DNA from 4 places in the Streptomyces sp. NPDC059909 genome. Region 2 is predicted to be linked to each of the others. Evidence: riboswitches for the same ligand, from Rfam matches in the RefSeq annotation. Region 2 holds a riboswitch; each other region holds the start of a gene.
What was found. Region 2 has a riboswitch for cobalamin ahead of ACFV9O_RS02250 (cobalamin biosynthesis protein). Riboswitches for the same ligand answer to the same signal wherever they lie in the genome.
Positions count from the first base shown of each region.

Region 1: it holds a riboswitch for cobalamin, as region 2 does, so the genes downstream of both, ACFV9O_RS36810 (CbtB domain-containing protein) here and ACFV9O_RS02250 (cobalamin biosynthesis protein) in region 2, are expected to answer to the same signal.
Region 3: it holds a riboswitch for cobalamin, as region 2 does, so the genes downstream of both, ACFV9O_RS23485 (ribonucleoside-diphosphate reductase subunit alpha) here and ACFV9O_RS02250 (cobalamin biosynthesis protein) in region 2, are expected to answer to the same signal.
Region 4: it holds a riboswitch for cobalamin, as region 2 does, so the genes downstream of both, ACFV9O_RS25085 (prenyltransferase/squalene oxidase repeat-containing protein) here and ACFV9O_RS02250 (cobalamin biosynthesis protein) in region 2, are expected to answer to the same signal.

Region 1 covers NZ_JBHWKX010000110.1:4,963-7,153, forward strand. The annotation lists gene ACFV9O_RS36805 (histidine phosphatase family protein) at 1-545, opposite strand, end outside; cobalamin riboswitch at 652-834, shown strand; gene ACFV9O_RS36810 (CbtB domain-containing protein) at 869-1,090, shown strand; gene ACFV9O_RS36815 (CbtA family protein) at 1,112-1,885, shown strand; gene ACFV9O_RS36820 (heavy metal translocating P-type ATPase) at 1,980-2,191, opposite strand, start outside.
Region 2 covers NZ_JBHWKX010000002.1:47,531-49,721, reverse strand. The annotation lists gene ACFV9O_RS02255 (cobyric acid synthase) at 1-459, opposite strand, end outside; gene ACFV9O_RS02250 (cobalamin biosynthesis protein) at 456-1,406, opposite strand; cobalamin riboswitch at 1,437-1,577, opposite strand; gene ACFV9O_RS02245 (hypothetical protein) at 1,740-1,961, opposite strand; gene ACFV9O_RS02240 (anion permease) at 1,974-2,191, opposite strand, start outside.
Region 3 covers NZ_JBHWKX010000035.1:47,868-50,058, reverse strand. The annotation lists gene ACFV9O_RS23490 (GNAT family N-acetyltransferase) at 284-796, shown strand; cobalamin riboswitch at 858-990, shown strand; gene ACFV9O_RS23485 (ribonucleoside-diphosphate reductase subunit alpha) at 1,122-2,191, shown strand, end outside.
Region 4 covers NZ_JBHWKX010000039.1:63,955-66,145, forward strand. The annotation lists gene ACFV9O_RS25085 (prenyltransferase/squalene oxidase repeat-containing protein) at 1-811, opposite strand, end outside; cobalamin riboswitch at 924-1,058, opposite strand; gene ACFV9O_RS25090 (MBL fold metallo-hydrolase) at 1,095-2,132, opposite strand.

The DNA.
Region 1 (2,191 bases), on a different contig from region 2:
CGGAGGTTCCAGCGCCCCGCCCGCCCGGTGAGCGTGACGAGGGACAGCGGGGGCGCGTCGACGCGCCAGAAGGCGGCCGGGGGAGCGCCCAGGGCGTGCACGGTCGCGGCGCGTACGACGGAGGGTTCGGCGACGGCGAGCACGCGGCCCGCGTCCTCGGGCAGGCCGTCCATCCAGTCGGCGACGCGCAGGAGCAGGGCCGTGACGGACTCCCCGCCGTGCGGCGCCGCCGCCGGATCGGTCGCCCAGGCGGCGACTCCGTCGGACTCCTCCGCGGCCACGTCCTCCAGTGAGCGGCCGCTCCAGCGCCCGAAGTCGCAGTCGCGCAATGCGGGTTCGACGGTCGCCGCCGTGAACCCCAGTGCCCCGGTGGTCTGTTCGCACCGGACCGAGGGCGCACGGTAGTGCAGCGACGCCGCGGGCAGCGCGCCCGCCACCGTACGCGCCTCGCGCGCGCCCCGCTCGTCCAGCGGGCCGTCGCCGAACCGGGCTTCCCGCACCGCGGGGCCCGCGGCGGCGCACAGCAGTGTGAGCCGGATCGTCATGGCCGAATACCTCCCCGTCGTCGTTCCCGCGTGGTCCGCCCCCCTGGGGCGTGCGGGTGTGATGCGCGTGATGATGCCAGGGGTGCCGAGAGTCACAGGTCACCTGGTCATGGGCGGTATCGACGGTCCGTACCGCCGCCTGTACCCTCTGCTCCGAAAGGACGACGGCGCACACGGAAGCCCGGTGGAAACCCGGCACGGTCGCGCCACTGTGTGCCGAGCGGCAACTCCCCCTGCGGGAGGGGCTGTCCGGTGAGTCAGACCCGTTGCCGTCGTCATGTGCTCCACACAATGCGGGACGCGTGTTCCCGAGGAGGTACGCCGTGGCTCAGTCCGCCATCACCCCTGTCCCCCTTGCTCCGCCCTCCGTGGCGAAGCTGCCGGTCCGGGCGATTCTGCCCTGGGCCGCCTTCTTCGGCCTGCTGATGCTCGTGCTGCTGTACTTCGTCGGCGCCGAGCAGGGCGCCTTCTCCGTGTTCTCCGGCGAGAGCGTCCACGAGTGGGTGCACGACGGCCGGCACCTGCTGGGCTTCCCCTGCCACTGATACGGGACGGACGCAACCAAGATGAACTCCGTCACCGTACGCGCCCTGTTGGTGCGCGGCATGATCGCGGGTGTCCTGGCCGGGCTGGTCGCCTTCGGATTCGCCTACGTGGTGGGCGAGCCGAGTGTGGACGCCGCCATCGCCTTCGAGTCCGCGCACTCCCATGAGCACGGCGAAGAGGAGCTGGTCAGCCGTGCGGTGCAGTCGACCGCGGGACTGGCCACGGCCGCCCTCGTCTACGGCATCGCACTCGGCGGTATCACCGCCCTGGCGTTCTGCTTCGCGCTGGGCCGCGTCGGCCGCTTCGGCGCCAGGGCCACCGCGGCCCTGGTCGCCCTGGGCGGCTTCGTCACCGTCGCTCTGGTGCCCTTCCTGAAGTACCCCGCCAACCCGCCCGCCGTCGGCGACCCGGCAACCCTCAACCAGCGCACCGCGCTGTTCTTCCTGATGATCGCCCTGAGCGTGCTGCTGGCGATCGGCGCGCTGCTGTTCGGACGGAGCCTCGCACGGCGCTGGGGCACCTGGAACGCCGCGGTGGCCGCAAGTGCCGCCTTCGCGGCGGTCCTTGGGGTCGCCATGGCCTTCCTCCCGGCCGGGGATGCGCTCCCCGAGCACTTCCCGGCCGCCGTGCTGTGGGAGTTCCGGCTCGCCTCGCTGGGTGTCCAGGCCCTGCTCTGGGCAGCCCTGGGGCTGATCCTCGGCCCGCTCGCGGAACGGGTCCTGGAACCCCGGTCCGCGCAGCGGCCGGCCTCGGCGGACCCGGCAGCACCATCCGCGTCGGCTCCGGCGCACTGACGCGCGGGGGAGACGCGCGCGAGGGACCCGTCGGGGGCGCGCCCGGCGGGTCCCTGTCGCTTCGCCGGCCTGCGGAACGGGCGGGCGACGGCGGTCAGCCGGCGGCGCGGAAGCGGCGCAGGCGCAGGCTGTTGCCGACGACGAAGACGGACGAGAAGGCCATGGCCGCGCCCGCGATCATGGGGTTGAGCAGGCCGGCGGCCGCGAGTGGCAGGGCCGCCACGTTGTAGGCGAAGGCCCAGAACAGGTTCGACCTGATGGTGCCGAGGGTCCTGCGCGCGAGCCGGATGGCGTCCGCCGCGGCCC
Region 2 (2,191 bases):
CTCGGCCGGGCTGCCGGCCCCCTCGCAGATCACGGCGTCATACGTGCCCCGCAGCTCCTCCAGGCACTCCATGACGGGCCCGAACAGCGCCTGCTGCCGCCCGCCGTGCAGCATTTTCCCGGGGGACCCCCCAGACCCCCCGAAGAACCCGCGTGCACTCAGTTCGCCCACCGGCTTGCCCATCAGCACGACTTGGCTGGACCGGTCGCTGCCCGGCTTGAGCAGCACGGGGTTCATCAGCGCCGAGGGCTCCACCCGCGCCGCCTGCGCCTGCATGGCCTGCGCACGGCCGATCTCCGCGCCCTCGCGCGTCACGAACGAATTGAGGGACATGTTCTGTCCCTTGAAGGGCGCGACCTTCACGCCCTGGCGCACCAGCCACCGGCAGATCCCCGCCGTGACGACGCTCTTGCCCGCGTCCGACGTCGTCCCGGCGACCAGCAGTCCGCCCCCGCTCATGCATGCCTCCCCTTCAGGGCCCCGGCGGCCAGCCGCGCGCCCGCGCACGCCACGAGCGCCAGTACGCCCACGCGCCGCGACAGCCGTACCGCACGCTCGATGTCCGCGAACTCGACGGCCCGGCCGTCGCCGTTGAGCACGGGCCGGTGCTCGACCCGTCCGCCGTACGAGAGCGTCCCGCCGAGCCGTACGCCGAGGGCCCCCGCGAACGACGCCTCCACCGGTCCCGCGTTGGGGCTCGGATGCTTCGCGGCGTCGGCGCGCCAGGCCCGTACGGCGCCGCGCGGGTCGCCCCCCGCCAGGACCGCGAGTGCGGCGGTGAGACGTGCGCCCGGCCAGCCCGCGACGTCGTCGAGCCGCGCCGACGCCCAGCCGTACCGCCGGTAGCGGGGCGACTTGTGACCCACCATCGCGTCCAGCGTGTTCACGGCACGGAAGCCCACCAGTCCCGGGACCCCGCCGAGTGCGCCCCACACGAGCGCGCCGACGACCGCGTCGGAGGTGTTCTCCGCGACGGATTCGACGACCGCGCGGGCGATTCCGGGGCCGTCCAGCGCCTGCGGGTCCCGCCCGCACAGATGGGGCAGCCGCTCCCTCGCGACCTCGATGTCCCCGGCCGCCAGCGCTCCGCCGACGGCCCTGGCCTCCCGTCCCAGTGACGTTCCGCCGACGACGGCCCAGGTGGCGGCCGCGGTCAGCGCGATCGATGCGGTACGGGAACGGCGTACGGAAGCAGCGGCCAGCGCGCCTGCGGCGACGGCGCCCCCGGCGCACACGGCGGTGTGGACCGCGCCCCACCCGCGGTGGTCGCGCCACAGCGCCCGCTCGACGGCAGCGGCGGCCCGGCCGAACGCGGCGACCGGATGTCCTCGGCGCGGATCGCCGAAGAGCAGGTCGCCGGCGAGTCCGGCAGCTGCACCGCATGCAAAGGTCCGCTCTGCACGCATGTTCGTCCTCACTCAGGGTCCGCGCCCTGGCTCGACGTGACCGGCGGTGAGAGTTCCTGGCTCCGGGAGTGGAGTGCACCCGTGACAGTGGCGGGACCGCGCCGGATTCGCACCGGCTTCCTCTTCTGCCGCCGTAAATGGCTCCGGAAGTCCACCATGGCCGCGAACACCCGTCAACTCGCCCTTGACCTGCGGCGGGACAGTGTGCGGAGTGCCACATGGGGGCGCACGCGGGGGCGCACACGACAGGGGCCGGACCCACCCGGAGGTGTGCCCGGCCCCTGTACCGAGGATGTGCCGTGCCGACCGTCGGGCGGCGCCGTCCGACGGTGATCAGGCGACGATGAGCCAGATCCCGTAGGTCACCGCTGCCGTGCAGAGCGCGAAGCAGGCGTACGCACCTGTTCGGGCGAGTCCGGCGGAGCCGCCCTGTGCGGCTGCGGCCTCCTGCTTGGAGAGGCCCGCGATGCCCAGGGTGAACAGGCCCACCAGGGCGACGGTGACGACGAGGCTCACGCCGAAGACGGAGCCCAGAGCTGCCCAGTCGATCTTCATGCTGTTCTTTCCTTACACCGTGGCGGCGGGCGCCGCGGTGGTCGCGGGGGCGGTCGTGGGCGCCGGGACGGTCGCGGGGGCCGGGGTGGTCTCGGCGGCCGGGGCGGGGATGGTGGCCCTCAGGTCCTCGGGCTCGGTCGCCGCGGCGGTGGCGACGCCGGCCGGGGGCGGGGTGACGGCCGCGATGGCGGTGGTGACCACGCCCGCGGGCTCGGCGATCTCGTCGTCCG
Region 3 (2,191 bases), on a different contig from region 2:
TGCCCGAGCCGGGGCAAGCCCCGGACCCCCAGGGACGTGCCCGGTACCGCACGGTCCGCCCGCGTGTCCGTCCTCGAACGCCGGACGGGCTCGAATGAGCCCCCCCACACGCCCGCCAGGGCATCGGGGAAGGGGACTCGGGGGCGGAGCCCCCGGATACGGGGTCTGCGGCGGAGCCCCAGTTCAGGAAAGGGCGGGGCGGGGCAGTGCCCGATGTACGGCTCCGCCGCAGGCGCCCCCGTCCCCCGAACCGCTGTCGTACCGGTGCGGAAGACTGACCGGTATGGACTTCATCATCAGGCGCGCCGAACCCGCCGAGTACGACGTGCTCGGCGCCATCACCGCGGAGGCGTATCTCGGGGACGGGCTGCTCGACTTCGGGGAGAGCGACGAGTATCTGCACGTCCTGCGGGACGTGGCGGCACGGGCCGCGGACGCCGAGGTGCTCGTCGCCGCGAGCGCGGAGGGGCAGGTGCTCGGCGGGGTGACGTACGTCGCGTCCGGCGGACCATGGGCCGACATCGCACGCGCGGGCGAGGCCGAGTTCCGGATGCTCGACGTGGCGAGGGAGGGGCGCGGCCGGGGTGCCGGCGAGGCACTCGTCCGGGCGTGCGTCGACCGGGCGCGGGCCACCGACGGCTGCGTACGCCTCGTGCTGTCCACCCAGCGCACCATGCACACCGCGCACCGCATCTACGAGCGCCTGGGCTTCGTACGGACCCCCGAGCGGGACTGGGAGCCGATCCCCGGGATGCTGCCCCTGCTGACGTACGCCCTGGAGCTCCGGCGCTCATAGCTCCAGCGCTCCAACGGCCCTCGCGACACAACATGTGGGGGGTGACGCAACTCCCCGCCCCCACATGTATGCTCATGCTCGCTGTCGCCACAGGGGAATCCGGTGCGAATCCGGAACTGTCCCGCAATGGTGTGCCGGTGTGCGTTTGCGCGCGCCCGCGAGTCCAAGGACCTGCCGACGGCGCACCCGGACCGTCCGGCCCGGGTGCCGAGACGTCCGGGCCTCGCGGAAAAGGCCGGTGGACGCGGCGCACCTGCCCCCACAGGCGTGCGCCCGTGCCCCGAGCGCCCCCGCCGGCCCCGAGCCGAGCGAGGGAGAGCACCCCGTGACCATCGCGCCGCCCGATCCTGCCTCAACGCAGCGTGCCGACGGAGCCGACGGTCCAGGCACCGCGCTGCTGCGGACCCTGACCGACCTCACCGCCGAACTCCCCGACACCGACCCGGGCCGGGTCGCCGCCGCCGCGCTGCGCGGCCGGCACGCGGGCTCGGACGAGGCCGAACTGCGGGAGCTCGCGACCGAGGCGGCCGCGGGGCTGATCTCCGAGGACCCGGCGTACTCGCATCTGGCGGCCCGGCTGCTCAGCCTCACGATCACGGAGGAGGCGGCCTCACAGGGGGCGGCCGCCTTCTCCGACTCCATCGCCGTCGGCCACCGCGAGGGCCTGATCGCGGACCGCACGGCCGCGTTCGTCCGCACCCACTCCGCCCGGCTCGACGCCCTGATCGACACCGCCGCGGACGACCGCTTCGGCTACTTCGGTCTGCGCACGCTCTACAGCCGCTATCTCCTGAGGCACCCCATCACGCGCAAGGTGATCGAGACGCCGCAGCAGTTCATGCTGCGCGTGGCCGCCGGCCTCGCCGAGGACGACTCCCTGCGCGCCCTCGACGAAGTCGCCTCGCTGTACGCGCTGATGAGCCGGCTGGACTATCTGCCCTCCTCCCCCACGCTCTTCAACTCCGGCACCCGCCATCCCCAGATGTCGTCCTGCTACCTGCTGGACTCCCCGCTGGACGAGCTCGACTCCATCTACGACCGCTACCACCAGGTCGCACGGCTCTCCAAGCACGCCGGCGGGATCGGACTCTCGTACTCCCGTATCCGCTCCCGCGGTTCGCTGATCCGTGGCACCAACGGGCACTCCAACGGCATCGTGCCGTTCCTGCGGACCCTCGACTCCTCCGTCGCCGCAGTGAACCAGGGCGGCCGTCGCAAGGGCGCGGCCTGCGTCTACCTGGAGACCTGGCACGCGGACATCGAGGAGTTCCTGGAGCTGCGCGACAACACGGGCGAGGAAGCGCGGCGTACGCACAACCTCAACCTGGCGCACTGGATTCCGGACGAGTTCATGCGCCGGGTGCAGGAGGACGCCGACTGGTCGCTGTTCTCACC
Region 4 (2,191 bases), on a different contig from region 2:
CGAGGGCCGTCGCGAGGTAGGCCGCGCCGTTGCGGGCGGACTGCTCGGGGGTGGCCTTGGCGGGGGTGTCGCACTTCGGGTCCCCGGCCGGCTTCGGGCCCTTGACGACCATGCCGCGGCCGAGCCCGCCGAGCACGCCCGCCGCGGTCGCGTCGCCGTTCGCGAGCAGCTTGCCCGCCTTGTCCGGCTGGTACGCGAACGCCCCCCCGCCCGCCGTGTCCGCGCACGGGATCGCGTACGACACGAGCGCGTCGTACGGGTTCTTGCCGCTGCTCGACGTGATCGTGGCCGGTCGCGCGTCGGCCACCGCGAAGGCGCCGATCACGATCGCGGTGGAGTTGGCGTCCGACGGCATGCCCGGGTTGTAGCTCCAGCCGCCGTCCGCGTTCTGCACGGACTTCAGCCAGGCGATGCCCTTGGCGACCTCGGCCTCGTGCCCGCCGAGGGCGGTCAGGGCCTGCAGCGCCGCGGCGGTGGCGTTGGTGTCCGGCATCGTCTTGCCGTCGCAGGGCTTGGAGACGTCCGCGCGGTAGGACGCGAAGCCGCCGTTGGCGCACTGCTGCCCGGTCAGCCAGGCAACGGCCTCCGCGGCCGGTACTTCCTTCATGGCGTCCTGGGCGAGCAGCGCCAGCGACTGCCGCCAGACACCGTCGTACGTCGGGTCCTTCGTGCCGTACAGCCCGGAGGGGATCACGGGCGTCGGCGTCGGAGAGGGAGACGGCGCGGCGGTCGCGGCCGGGGCGCCGGCCACGGCTCCACAGAGCACGGCGGAAGCGGCGGCGAGCGCGGCTGCGCTGCGGCGAACGTTCATGGCGGGCGGTGCCTCTCCTGTGGGGAGCCGGGCACAGGCGCGCGTTGGCACCAGGCTCCGGCCCCGTATACCTCGACGGTGCCTCCGCCACCGGGTGGTCCCGTTGGCAGGAGCCGGTCACGTCCCGGTACGAGGCATTCCGACTCACCGCCTGCGACGGCGGCTCACGGCTGCGGGTCAGTGCCGGATTCGCACCGGCTTCCCCCCGTACGGGCATGATGACGACTCGCACACTCTACCGGCCCGTATCCGTGCGGCCCCTGGGTGGATGGCAGGGCGTGGGTCACACCGCCATGTACGTCACGGGTGCGCTGCCCGGGACCGCCTCGGCCCGACCCAGCTTCACCAGGCGGCGCAGATGGGACTCCGCTTCCGAGACGGCGATGTTGCGCGAGCCGTAGGGGATCTGGTCCCAGGGGCGGTTCCACTCCATGCGCTCGGCGAGCTGCCAGGGGGTCAGCGGGGTGGCGAGGAGGGTCAGCAGGCCGGTGAGGCGGGCCTCGTGGTGGGCGAGCAGCTCCCGCACCCGTGCCGCGGGGTCGGTGAAGGCGTGCTGGTGGGCCGGGAGGACCTCGGCGACGCCGAGGCGGCCGACGCGCTCGAGCGAGTCCAGGTAGTCGCCGAGCGGGTCGGTGACGGTGGAGTCGTCCGGGTCCTCGTAGAGGCCGATGTGCGGGGAGATCCCGGGCAGGAGGTGGTCGCCGGAGAAGAGGCGGCCGCGGCCCGGGAGGTTCGCCGGATGGTCCTCCTCCAGGTGGAGGCAGACATGGCCGGGGGTGTGGCCGGGCGTCCATATCGCGCGGAGCCGGCGGCCTGCCAGGTCCAGCAGCTCGCCGGGGACGATCTCCCGGTCGGGCAGGGCGGCCCGCAGACCGGGCAGGGTCCGCATCCGGCCGGAGTCACGGGCCGCGCGCAGCGGGGCGAGGTGCTCCTCCGGGGCGCCGACCGCGGCGAGCTTGCCCGCCAGGTAGTCGAGCCAGGCGCCCGGCTGTGCCTCGCGGGTGCGGCGTACGACGTCGGTGTCGGCGGCGTGCATGGCGATCCAGGCACCGGACGCCTCGCGCACCTGGCCCGACAGCCCGTGGTGGTCGGGGTGGTGGTGGGTGATGACGACGCCGTGGATGTCGCCGACGGAGGTGCCGAGGGCGGCGAGGCCCTCGGTGAGGGCACCCCAGGAGGCGGGGTCGTCCCAGCCGGTGTCGACGAGGACGGGCCCGCGGTCCGTCTCGACGACGTGGACCAGGGTGTGGCCGAGCGGGTTGTCCGGGATGGGGACCTGGAGGGACCAGACGCCTCCGCCGTGCTCCGTCACCTGTGGCATACGTCCTCGTCTCCCCTGTGCGGCACGGGCATTGCTCACTATAGCCAGAACTGATGGAC